Regions from separate parts of the Phycicoccus mangrovi genome, predicted to be linked through region 1. Evidence: riboswitches for the same ligand, from Rfam matches in the RefSeq annotation. Region 1 holds a riboswitch; the other holds the start of a gene.

The links. A riboswitch is a leader RNA that binds a small molecule or an ion and turns the genes downstream of it on or off. The one in region 1 is predicted to bind S-adenosylmethionine.
Region 2: it holds a riboswitch for S-adenosylmethionine, as region 1 does, so the genes downstream of both, KMZ30_RS20170 (aminotransferase class V-fold PLP-dependent enzyme) here and metX (homoserine O-acetyltransferase MetX) in region 1, are expected to answer to the same signal.

The regions. Positions count from the first base shown of each region.
Region 1 covers NZ_JAHHWP010000007.1:76,425-82,657, reverse strand. Annotated here, with positions in the region: gene KMZ30_RS04565 (DNA polymerase) at 1-936, opposite strand, end outside; gene KMZ30_RS04560 (EcsC family protein) at 1,076-1,813, shown strand; gene KMZ30_RS04555 (YkvA family protein) at 1,845-2,216, shown strand; gene KMZ30_RS04550 (DUF4192 domain-containing protein) at 2,328-3,452, shown strand; SAM riboswitch class IV at 3,538-3,649, shown strand; gene metX (homoserine O-acetyltransferase MetX) at 3,666-4,823, shown strand; gene KMZ30_RS04540 (universal stress protein) at 4,853-5,242, shown strand; gene KMZ30_RS04535 (RNA polymerase sigma factor) at 5,488-6,233, shown strand, end outside.
Region 2 covers NZ_JAHHWP010000026.1:51,080-57,312, reverse strand. Annotated here, with positions in the region: gene KMZ30_RS20180 (NADH-ubiquinone oxidoreductase-F iron-sulfur binding region domain-containing protein) at 1-186, shown strand, start outside; gene KMZ30_RS20175 (ferredoxin) at 183-401, shown strand; gene KMZ30_RS20170 (aminotransferase class V-fold PLP-dependent enzyme) at 421-1,779, opposite strand; SAM riboswitch class IV at 1,820-1,933, opposite strand; gene KMZ30_RS20165 (amidohydrolase) at 2,016-3,674, opposite strand; gene KMZ30_RS20160 (ABC transporter permease) at 3,671-4,564, opposite strand; gene KMZ30_RS20155 (ABC transporter permease) at 4,561-5,496, opposite strand; gene KMZ30_RS20150 (polyamine ABC transporter substrate-binding protein) at 5,489-6,233, opposite strand, start outside.

The DNA of each region.
Region 1 (6,233 bases):
CCGGCCGCGCAGCCGGTCGTCGGGCCCGACGTGCGTGTCGAGCCAGCGGTAGCCGTACGTCGTGGCGATGCGCTCGTCGCGCCGCCACGCGAGCAGCGCCTCGACGACCGGATGGACCTCGCTGTAGGCCTCGAGGACCCACTTGCGCGTGCTCGGCACGTCGACCCCGACGGCCGCGAGCATCTCCTTGACGGCCACCGGGTTGCGCAGGTCGGTGCCCTCGCGGCCCGGCACGTGGCGCAGGACGGTGGCGTCGCGGGCCCGGCGCGCCGCGACGCCGTCCGCGTCACCGACCGTGCGGGGACCGGCCGCGTCGGCGACGAGGCCCTCGGTCGTCGCGCGGTCGAGGGGGAGGCCGTCGCGCTCGAGCTCGAGGCAGAGCAGGGCCGCGGCGGACTCCGAGGCCGTCGTCGCGGCCAGCCGGGCCGAGACCGAGGCCATCTGCTCCTGCTGGAGGCGTGCGGTGTCGAGCGCGGCCCGCGCCCACGCGGCGAGGTGGTCGGGCTCCTCGAGCCAGCGCTCGTGGTCGGCGCGCAGGTGGCCGGCCGCGTCGACGAGCACGTCGTCGGGCGGGAGGTCGGCGGCGCCGACGAGGTCGAAGAGGTCACCCCCGGGCGGTGCGGGGACGGAGGCGGCGGACAGCCCGTGGGCGGCGGCCCAGACCAGCGCGGGGGAGGCGTCCCACCCGCCGTGGAGGAGCCGGTGCGCCTCGGCGAGGTCCCAGGCGCGGGCCAGGTGCACGCGGGCCGTGACGACGCCGGTCGCGGCCTCGCGCGCCGACCACCACACCCACCGGGGGTGGTGCTCCGCCTCGAGCCGACCGACGACCTCGGGGACCCGCGCGGCGGGGACCGTGACGACGCGGTCGCGGTGGAGCACGGCGGCGGCGCGGCCCCCGGTGCCCGCCACGAGCACCGCCAACTCGCCCGTCAGCATGGCGCCGAGCGTACGGCCCGACACCGTCACCGATGACGGGGACCGGGACCCCGCTGGTCAGCGGCCTGCGTGGCAGGATGACGGGAGCCGGACACGCGCGGACCCGACGGTCCGCCCCGGGGCACCAGGAGGACCACGCGTGGGACTGCTCGACCGAGGCCGCACCACCAAGGACGCCGTGAGCGACACCCGTTCCGCGCTCGAGCGCGCCAACGACCCGAAGGCCGACGACGGCGTCCTCGGGCGCCAGGCGGTCCGCGTCGTCGACCAGATCCTCGACGTCGGCATCGACGGTCGGGGGCCCTTCGACTCCGCGGCGAAGACCGCCGACGCCGCGCTGCGCTCGGCCGGTGGCGACGTCGAGAAGGCGGTCGACGGCATCGTCCGCTCGCACCTGCGGCTGGCCGGCGCCGAGGGCTTCGTCACCGGCCTCGGGGGCTTCGTCACGCTGCCGATCGCCCTGCCCGCCAACGTCGTCGCGTACTACGCCCTCGCCACGCGGATGACCGCGGCCATCGCCCGGGTGCGTGGCCACGACATCGCGCAGCCGCAGGTGCGGGCCGCGGTGCTGCTCACCCTCGCCGGCGCCGACGCCGACGACCTCCTCGCCAAGGCCGGGGTCGCCGCCCCGGTCGGCGGCTTCGCCAACCTCGCCGCCCAGCGCCTGCCCGGCCCGGCCGCGATGGTCGTCAAGAAGGGCGTGTTCTTCAAGCTCGTCGCGAGCTCGGGCAAGGGCGTGCTCTCGCGCTTCGGCCGCGGCGTCCCGGTCGTCGGCGGCGTCGTCGGCGCGGGGGTCGACGTCGTCCTGCTCCGCCGCCTCGCCAGCGACGCCAAGCGCGAGTTCCCGGCGGTCGCCGGGCGCATCGGCCCGGCCTGACCCGCGACCCCAGCGACCCCAGGAGGAACCCATGGCCAAGGCCCGCACCCTCGCCTACGTCGGCGCCCTCGGGCGCGCCATCCGCCTCGCGACCAAGGACGGCGGCCCCTCGCTCGGCGAGCGCGCCTCCGCCGTCCCGCGGATGGTGACCGCGATCCGCTCCGGCGAGTACACCGGCACCTCGATGGGCAAGCTCGGCCTCGTCGCGGCCGGAGCCGCGTACGTCGTCTCGCCCGTCGACCTGCTGCCCGAGGCGGTCCTCGGCGTGCTCGGCCTCGCCGACGACGCGATGGTCCTGGGCTGGGTCGCGACGACCCTCGTCGAGGAGACCGAGAAGTTCCTCGAGTGGGAGCGCGAGACCGGTCGCGGCCCGCAGACGGTGCCGGGGGACGTCGTCCGCTGACACGGGGTCCGGCGCGTCCCGGTCGTCCACAGGCGCGGCCCGGACGGCGCGTCGTCCACAGATCGCCGCCGCCCCCTGTCGCGGCCGGTCCCGGGGCGGCAGCGTGGCCGCATGAGCGAGACCACGACCGTCCACGGGCCCGACGAGCTGCTCGCCGTCCTGCCCTACCAGCTCGGCTACCACCCGACGCGCAGCGTCGTGGTCGTCGCCCTCGACCGCCGGCGCCGGGTGCACTTCACCGCCCGGGTCGACCTCCCACCCGAGGACCACGTGGTCGAGACGGTCGAGGCCCTCCTGGGTCCGGTGCGGCGTGAGCTCGACGGACCCGTCCTCCTCCTCGGATACGAGGACGAGCCCCACGCGAGCGACCCGCTGCTGCTCGCCCTCCTCGAGGCGCTCGAGTCGCACGGCGCCGAGGTGGCCGACGTCGCGGTGGTCCGTGGGGGACGGCGGTACTCGCCGGTCTGCGAGCGCGTCTGCTGTCCTCCGGAGGGGGTGCCGCTGCCGGACCCGCACGCGGTGCCGGCGGTCGCCGAGCTCGTCGCCCGCGGCCTCGCGCCCCTGGCCGACCGGTCGGCGGTCGACGGCCTCGTCGCCCCGGACGCGGAGCAGGCGTCGGCGGTAGGAGCCTGGCTCCCGCTCCCGGCGCTCGACCGCCGGTCCCGCCGGGGCAGCGCCCGCGTGCGGCGCGAGGCGGTGCGCGCCTGGGCGCTCGTCCTCGCCCGGCCGGAGGCGGTCGGCCGGCGTCGCCACGAGCCCACGCCGGAGGTCCTCGCGCGGGCGGTGGAGGGGCTGCGCGACATCGGCCTGCGCGACGCCCTGATCGCCTGGGTCGCACCGGGGGTGGTCCCCCGCGGGCTGCTCGACGCGGTGGTGGTCGCCCTCCTCGAGCGGCACCTGCCGCGCTGGGCGGGGATGGGCACGTGGGCCCACGTGGACCGCGAGGTCGAGGGCCGCCGCGAGCTGCTCGAGCGCCTGCTGGCCCTGGCCCGCGCGGTCCCCGACGAGCGGCCGGACGACGCCGCGGCGGTGTGCACGACGGCGGCACAGCTGGCCTGGCAGCTCGGCGACGGCGCACTGGCGCGAGCCGCCCTCGAGCGCGCCCTGCGCGTGGAGCCGGGCTACCGGCTCGCGCGGCTGCTCTCCGGGGTCGTCGAGCACGGACTGCGTCCCGAGACCCTGACGCGGGCCGGTGAGGCGGCACCGGGGGCCGGGCGGCTGCGGCGGGCCGGGTGACCGCGCATGGGCGAGGTGGGGGAGCGGTGTTCGGCTGTCGGACGACCACCGGTGTCCGCGGGTGCCTCCCGGTACCATCGGGGCAGGTCATGAGTCCCAGTGCCAAACCCCGGTTTGCTGGGCGGCAACCCTCCTCGCGGTGGGGTGCCCCGGGTGATGACCCGGCCGCGGCGCAGCCCCCGCGGCAAGCGCGAGTGCCGAGGAGTCCCATCGATGACCGCCACCCCGACCCGGTCGACGGGCGCCGTCTGGCGTCCCGGCGACCCCGTCGGCGACCGTCGCTTCGCGTCGGTCGGCGACCTGCCGCTCGAGCGAGGGGGCGTCCTGCCCGGGGTGACCCTCGCCTACGAGACGTGGGGGACCCTCTCCCCGAGCGGTGACAACGCCGTCCTCGTCGAGCACGCGCTGACCGGCGACAGCCACGTGGTCGGTGCGGCGGGGCCGGGGCACCCCACCGAGGGCTGGTGGCCGGGGCTCGTGGGCCCCGGGGCGCCGCTCGACACCGACCGATGGTTCGTCGTGGCCGCCAACGTCGTCGGGGGCTGCCAGGGGAGCACGGGCCCCTCGTCGACGGCACCCGACGGACGGCCGTGGGGCGGACGCTTCCCCTTCGTCACCATCCGCGACCAGGTCGCGGCGGAGGCCGTCCTCGCCGACCACCTGGGGATCGACGCGTGGGCCCTCGTGCTCGGCGGCTCGATGGGCGGGATGAGGGCGCTCGAGTGGGCGACGTCCTTCCCGGCGCGGGTGCGGCGCGCCCTGGTCCTCGCGTCGACCGCGGCCGCGACGGCCGACCAGGTGGCCTGGTGCCAGCCGCAGCTGCTCGCCATCCGGCACGACCCGGACTACCAGGACGGCGACTACTACGACACCGGCCGCGCCCCGCTCACCGGGCTCGGCATCGCCCGGCGGATCGCGCACACGACCTACCGGCACGAGAGCGAGCTCGACGCGCGCTTCGGCCGCCGGCCACGGGCCGGGGAGGACCCGCTCGGCGGCGGTGGGCGCTACGACGTCGAGAGCTACCTCGACCACCACGCGACGAAGCTGGCGCGCCGGTTCGACGCCAACAGCTACCTCGTGCTGTCGGAGGCGATGAACAGCCACGACGTCGGCCGCGGGCGCGGCGGGGTCGCGGCCGCCCTGCGCGCCTTCCCGGGCCTGCTCCACGTCGCCGGGGTCAGCACCGACCGCCTCTACCCGGTGCGCCTCTCGGACGACATCGTGCGGGCCCGGCCCGGCACCCGGTCGAGCACGATCGAGTCCGACCAGGGCCACGACGGGTTCCTCACGGAGGTCGCGCAGGTCGGGGCGCTCATCCGCGCCGTGCTTGCGGCGGAACCCGACGCCCCCTGCGGTACGGTCGACTGACTGACCGCAGCAGCGCCGAGGAGGACATCGTGACGATCGTCGTTGGCTTCGTCCCGACGAAGGAGGGGCGGGCCGCACTGGCTCGCGCGGTCGAGGAGGCGAAGGGGCGGGGGAGCCGACTCGTCGTCATCAACTCCCACCGGGGAGGCCTCGACGACGAGACCGCGCGCTCCGCCGAGGAGGAGCTGCGCCGCGCCACCGACGAGATGACGGCCGCCGGCGCCGACATGGAGGTGCGCCAGCTCGTGCGCGGGAACGAGCCGGCGGAGGACCTCATCGCGGTGGCGAACGAGACCGGAGCGGACCTCATCGTCATCGGCCTGCGGCGGCGCACGCCCGTCGGCAAGCTGATCCTCGGGTCCAACGCCCAGCGCATCCTGCTCGACGCGCCGTGCGCGGTGCTCGCCGTCAAGGGCTGATCCGGCCCGGTTCCGCTGTGCCGCAGGGCCCGCAGGGGCGCTGCGGGGGTGCGTCGTCCCGGCGACCGACCGGGTGGATGTGGGCGTTGGGGCCGAGCAAAGTTATAATGGTAGAGCGCACCGGGCCGGATGGGGTCGAACCGATCAGCCGGAGCGCCACTCCCCGGACCCTCACCACCGCAGCACCGGCTCCTCCGTGTCCCGGTCCAGCGGTTCTCCGCGACGAAAGGTAGTCGGTGTCGCCTGTGTCCTCGAAGCCCTCCGAACCGAGCACCCTCCCCCCCGAGTTCGCCCACGAGGCGCTCCAGAACCTCGTGCGTGCGGGGCGGACCAACGGGTCGGTGAGCGGGACGCAGGTCGCCGAGGCGATGCGCGCCGCCGACGTCACGCCGGCCCGCGGTCGGGTCGTCCTGCGCGCCCTGGGTGACCAGGGCATCGAGGTCCGCCACGACGACACCGCCGGTGTCGCCGCGGCCGCGACCCGCACCGCGAAGAAGACCTCGACGGCGACGACGAAGAAGGCCGCCGCGAAGCCGGCCGCCAAGAAGGCCGCCTCCGACGGCGCGGCGAAGAAGGCCGCCGCCGCCTCGACGACGAAGAAGGCCGCGTCCGCCGCCGCTGCCCCCGCGAAGAAGGCCGCGCCGGCGAAGAAGACGACGGCGAAGAAGGCCGCGGCCGGCGACGCCCCCGCCGAGGACGCTCCCGTCGACCTCGAGGACGAGCTGGCCGCCGAGGACGAGACGAGCGACGAGTCGGGCGAGGCCACGGCCGCCAAGCCGGAGGGCGAGACCGAGGACGCCGGCTTCGTCATGACCAACGACGACGACGACGCCCCGGCGCAGCAGGTCGTCACCGCCGGCGCGACCGCCGACCCGGTCAAGGACTACCTCAAGCAGATCGGCAAGGTCGCCCTCCTCAACGCCGAGCAGGAGGTCGAGCTCGCCAAGCGCATCGAGGCCGGCCTGTTCGCCGAGGAGCAGCTGAACTCCGG
Region 2 (6,233 bases), on a different contig from region 1:
GGCGCCGACACCCGACGCCGGGTGCAGGAGCTGACCGGCCTCGTGACCGGGCGCGGTGCCTGCGCCCACCCGGACGGCACCTCGCGGCTCGTCCGCAGCCTCCTGACGACGCTCGCCGACCGCGTGGACGAGCACCTGGTCGGCGCGTGCGGCTGCACGGCCGACGTCCCGGTGAGGGTCGCATGAGCGCCCCGACGCCGGAGGGCGGCCACGAGCTGCGGGTCGACTGGCCCGACTGCCGCGCCCGCGGGCTGTGCGCCGAGCTGCTGCCCGAGCGGATCGCGCTCGACGAGTGGGGCTACCCGGTCGTCCTCGGTCCGGTCGCCGAGGACCAGCTGACCCTCGCGCGCGAGGCGGTCACGGCCTGCCCGCGGCGCGCGCTGCACCTCGTGCGCCGCTGAGCCGCACCCGGACCCCTGCTCACCAGGGCAGCGACACGTCGAGGTCGCGCGGGTCGTCGGCCGGCACCCAGCCCCGCCCCGGCTCCTCGACGTACGCGACGCCCGGCCCGTCCGCCGCGAGCGCGGCCACGGCGGCGAGCAGCCGCTCGACGTGCTCGTCGGTCGTCGCGAGGCCGGCGCTCGCCCGGACCGCCGTCACCGCGCCGTCGCCGTCCCGGGCCAGGAGCGCGTCGACGAGCCGGTGCGCGCAGAACTTGCCCGCGCGCACCCCGATGCCGTGCTCGGCGGACAGCGCCGCCGCGACGAGGTGGCTGTCGAGGCCGTCGACGGTGAAGGCCGCGACGGGAACCCGCGGGTGGTCGGCGCCGAAGAGCGAGTGCACGCGCACACCGGGGATGCCCGCGAGCCCCTCGAGCAGCCGGGCCCCGAGCCGCGCCTCGTGCGCCTCGACCGCGGCCCGGTGGGTGCGCAGCGCCGCGCACGCGGCGGCGAGCGCCACTGCCCCGAGCACGTTGGGGCTGCCGCCCTCGTGGCGCGCCGCGCCCGTGGCCCACGTGACGCCCTCCGCCGAGACCGCCGCGCTGGCCCCTCCACCAGCGAGGTGGGGCTCGGCGGCGTCGAGCCAGTCGGCCCGCCCGACGAGTGCGCCGGCGCCGTGGGGGGCGTGCAGCTTGTGCCCCGAGAACGCGACCCAGTCGACGTCGAGCGCGGAGAGGTCGACCGGCCGGTGCGCGACGAGCTGCGCGGCGTCGAGGAACACCCGGGCGCCGTGCCGGCGGGCGACGGCGACGAGGCGCTCGACCGGCCAGAGCTCGCCGGTCACGTTCGACGCACCGGTGACGACGACGAGCGGGGTCGGCCCGCCCGCGAGGCCGGCGAGTGTCGACTCGAGGCGGCCGAGCGCCTCCTCCGGCGAGGCGGGCACCGGGAGCCGGTGCGTGGAGGCGGCCGGCCACGGCAGCAGCGAGGCGTGGTGCTCGGTGTCGAACACGACGACCGGCGTCTGCGGCGGCAGCGCGCGGGCGAGCAGGTTGGTCGCCTCGGTCGTGGTGCGCACGAGGACGACGAGGTCGTCGGCGCGGGCCCCGACGAAGCGCGCGACCTCGTCACGGGCGGCCTCGTAGTGGGCGCTCGTCACCCGCGAGAGCCATCCGGTGCCGCGGTGCACCGAGCTGTAGGTGCGGGTGGCCGTCGCGACCGCACGGACCACCGACTCGAGCGCCGGGGTGGAGGCGGCGTGGTCGAGCTGGGCGTACTCGACGAGCGACCCGGACACGACGGGCACCGGGTCGGGCGCGACGACGGCGGGCAGGGACCGGGTCAGCAGGGAGGGGCCGGCGTGGCCGGCGGCGACGAGGGCGGTGTGGTGCGTGGACATCGGGGCTCCTGAGGGCCTCGTGGACCCTCGGGACACCCGGGATCCGCGCTTGCCGACGCCGCTGCGGCGCCGACCAGGTCGTCACCCGGGGCACCCCACCGCGGAGGAGGGTTGCCGGCCAGCGAGCCGGGGCTTGTCACTGGCACTCATGACCTACGCCGACGAGTGTGACGAACGCGTCCGCGGCGCGTCATCCCGGGTCCACGACGTGGGACGGCCCGCCGCCCCCGGAGGTCTCAGGCGTCGTCCGCGGCGTGCACGCGCCGGCCGTCGACGAAGGTCTGCAGCACCCGCGTCGCCCCGATCTCCTCGGGCGGCCCGGCGAACGGGTCGCGGTCGAGGACGACGAGGTCGGCGAGCGCACCCTCCCGGATGCTGCCGGTCCCCTCGTGCCGGTTCACGAACGCCGAGCCGGCGGTGTACGCGGTGAGCGCGGTCGCGAGGTCGAGCCGCTGCTCGGGCAGGAACACCGGGTGCTCCGGCTCGCCCTCGCGGTGCGCCTCGGGGATCTGCCGGGTCACCGCGACGTGGATCGCGGCGAGCGGGTCGGCGGTCGAGACGGCCCAGTCGGAGCCCATCGCGAGCGTCGCGCCGGAGCGGTGCAGGTCGCCGAACGGGTACTGCCACGAGGTGCGCGGCTCGCCGAGGAAGGGGATGGTCAGCTCGACCATCTGCGCCTCGAGCGCGGCCCAGAAGGCCTGAAGGTTGGCGACGACCCCGAGCTCCCGGAAGCGTTGGACGTCGTCGGGGTGGATGACCTGGACGTGGGCGATGTGGTGGCGCGCGTCCCGGCGTCCGTTGGCGGCGATCGCCCCCTCGACGGCGTCGAGGCACTCGCGGACGGCGCGGTCGCCGATCGCGTGGAAGTGCAGCTGGAAGCCGGCGGCGTCGAGCTGCACCGCGGCGGGCATCAACGTCTCGACGGGCACGAACGAGATGCCCGAGTTGTCGGTGTACCGGCCGTGGCCGTCGCAGTACGGGTCGAGCATCGCGGCGGTGAAGTTCTCGGGCACGCCGTCTTGCATGATCTTGACGCTCGTCGCGCGGAACCGGTTCGTGGACAGGGCGCCCCGCCGTTCGATGATGTCGGGCACCTGCTCCAGCCCGGTGTTGCGGTCCCACCAGAGCGCCCCGACGACGCGGCCGGTCAGCCGCCCGGACTCGTCGGCCGCCCGGTACGCCCGCGCCGGGTTCCCGCCGTCTCCGTAGTCGCCGATGATCGCGTCCTGCCAGGCCGTCACGCCGAGCGCGTGCAGGTGCGCCTGGGCGCGCAGCAGCCCCTCGAGCCGCTCGTCGTCGGTCGTCTCCGGGGCGATGCCGCCGACGAGGGCCATCGCCCCCTCGTGCAGCGTGCCGGTCGGGTGGCCGTCGGCGTCGCGCTCGATGCGCCCGTCGCGCGGGTCGGGGGTGTCGCGGTCGATGCCGGCCCGCCGCAGCGCCGCCGACGACACCCACGCACCGTGCCCGTCGCGGTTGGGCAGGAAGGCCGGCCGGTCCCCCACGACGGCGTCGATGGCCGCCGCGGTCGGGGTGCCGCCGGGGAAGGCGGCCATCGACCAGCCGGCGCCCAGCACCCACTCCTCGTCGGGGTGCTCGCGCACGTAGCGGGCGATCCGCTCGAGGTAGGCGTCGGCGCTCGAGAGCTCGGTGAGGTCGCAGCGCAGCATGTCGACGCCGGCCCACACCGGGTGCACGTGCGCGTCCTGGAAGCCGGGCAGGAGCATCCGGCCGCGCAGGTCGACGTGCTCGGTCCTCGACGTCGCGAGGTCGAGCACCTCCTCGTGGCCGACGGCGACCACGCGCCCGTCGTCGACGGCGACGGCGGTCGGGCGCGAGCGCACCGCCCGCGACGTGAAGACCGGTCCGCCGGAGAAGACCATGTCGACCACGGTCATCCACCTCCCATGGTGCGTGCGATGTCGGTGGCCGAGTCGCCCGAGCGCCGGAGCACCCACGCGACGAGACCGAGGGCGAGCAGGGTGAGGACGAGCATCACCGTCGAGACGGCGGCGATCTCGGGGCGCAGGCCGGAGCGCAGCGCCGAGAGGACGTAGACCGGCCACGGCGTCGTGCCGGAGACCTGGACGAACGCCGAGACGATCGTGTTGTCCAGGCTGAGCGTGAACGACAGCAGGTAGCCCGCGAGGACGGCCGGCATCGCGAGCGGGACGGTGACCCGCCGGAAGGTGCGGCCCGGCGGCGCGTAGAGGTCGCCCGAGGCCTCCTCGAGCGACTCGTCCAGCCCGACGAGCCGGGCGCGGACGATGTACGCGACGACCGCGGTCGAGAAGAGCGAGTGGCCGACGACGAGCCGGACGATGCCGCCGTTGAACACCGTGAGCCCGGCGTCCGACCCGAGGTAGACCAGCCACGGCAGGAGCGAGACGGCGTCGACGATCTCGGGCGTCACCGAGACGAGCAGGAGCAGGCCGATGAACCACCACGTCCACCGCCCGGGCCGGCGCGCGAGGGCCACCCCGGCCATCGTCCCGAGCAGCGTCGCCAGCAGCGAGGACAGCACGGCCACCTGGAGCGACACGACGACGGCGCCGCGGACGGCCGGCCGGTCGACGAGGGCCCGGAAGGAGCCGAACCCGAAGTGGTCCCAGGCGATGAGGAGCCGGCCCTCGTTGAACGAGTAGACGACGACCACGACGATCGGCGCGAAGAGGAAGAGCAGGACGAGGACGCCGACGACGGTGAGGGCGCGGTCGGTCCACGAGCGCGGTCGGGGCGCGGGGGGCGGCGGGCCGTCGGGGCGGACCTCGCGGACCTCGGTGCTCACGCGACCTCCTCGAGGACGAGCCGGTGGCGGGCGCGCAGCGGCAGCCCGACGAGCCACACGAGCCCCGCGATGACGGCGACCGTCAGGGTGATGACGACGACGAGCACGACGGCCATCGCCGACCCGAGCGCCCAGTTCTGCGCGGTCTGGAACTGGCTGGCCACGAGCTGGCCGACCATGTTGCCCTTCGCGCCGCCGAGCACGGTCGCCGTCACGTAGTCGCCCATGAGCGGGATGAAGACGAGGACGGTCCCGGCGACGATGCCGGGGCGCGCCAGTGGCAGCGTGACCCGGGTGAAGGTGCGCCAGCGGTTCGCGCCGAGGTCCTTGCTCGCCTCGCGCAGCGACCCGCCGACCCGGTCGAACGCGACGAACAGCGGCAGGATCATCAGCGGGAGGTAGTTGTAGACGACGCCGATGAGCACGGCGGTGCGTGTGTAGAGGACGTCGAGCGGGCCGCCCGTCAGGTGCAGGGTCTGCAGCAGCTCCGAGAGCCAGCCCTGCGGGGCGAGGATGACCTGCCAGCCGATGGTGCGGACGAGGAAGTTGGTCCAGTACGGGACCATGACGAGCGCGATAAGCAGGCCCCGGCGCTGCGGCGGCGCCTTGACCGCCATCCAGTAAGCGGCCGGCATCCCGATGACGAGGCAGAGCAGGGTGCCGGCGACGCCCACCCACAGCGTGTTCTGGAACGTCGCGAAGAAGGTGGGCGACAACGCTTCCCGGTAGCGGTCCAGCGAGAGGACGTCGTTCGCGTGGGTGCCGAACAGGCCGGGCTTGTAGCCGAAGCTGAACCACACGACGGTGCCGATCGGCACGACGAAGAACAGCACGAGCCACAGGCCGGCCGGCAGCGCGAGGGCGAACCGCGGGGCGCGCAGCCGCCGGGTCGTCGGGGTCGGCGGCGGCGCGGCGAGGGCGCCGTCAGGCACCGGCCGCCGCCTTGGCCTTGTTCCAGATGTCGACCGTCCGCTGCTGGGCGTCGTTGACCTCACCGGTCTTCATCGTCGCGATCTGCTCGGGGGTGAAGAAGACCATGTCGAGCATCTCGAACCCGGCCTTCTTCGCGCTCTCCTCGATGTCCTTCGCGCCCGTGTGGTACCCGATGTAGTCGACGTTCTTCAGCTGGTTCTCGGGGGTCAGCACGTAGTCGATGAACGCGTGCGCCGCCTCGGGGTGCGGGGCGCCGGCGGCGATCGCCCAGTTGTCCATCCACAGCTCGGTCGTCGGCGAGCCGAGCACCCACTGCCACTTCTCGGGGTCCTTGCTGTTCTGGATGCCGATCCGCGCGTCGCCGTTCCAGCACTGCATGAGCCACTGCGTGCCCTGCGGGATGGCCTGGCCGCCGGGGTAGGAGTCGAAGGCCGCGACGTGCGGGGCAAGGGTCTCGACGACGAACTTCTCGGCGGCGTCGATCTGCGCGGAGTCGGTGGTGTTCCAGTCGATCCCGTTGGCCCAGTAGTAGATCCCGGTGATCTCGGCCGGGTCGTCGAGCAGCGAGACCTTGCCGCTCGCCTCCTTGGTCGCGCAGTCGGCGAAGTCGGTCCAGGTCTTCAGCTCGCGGGTGATCTTCGTGCGGTCGTAGACGAACCCGGTGGTCCCCCACGCCTTGCAGATCGAGTAGTTGTTGGCGGGGTCCCACGCCTGGCCGAGGAACTGCGGGTCCATG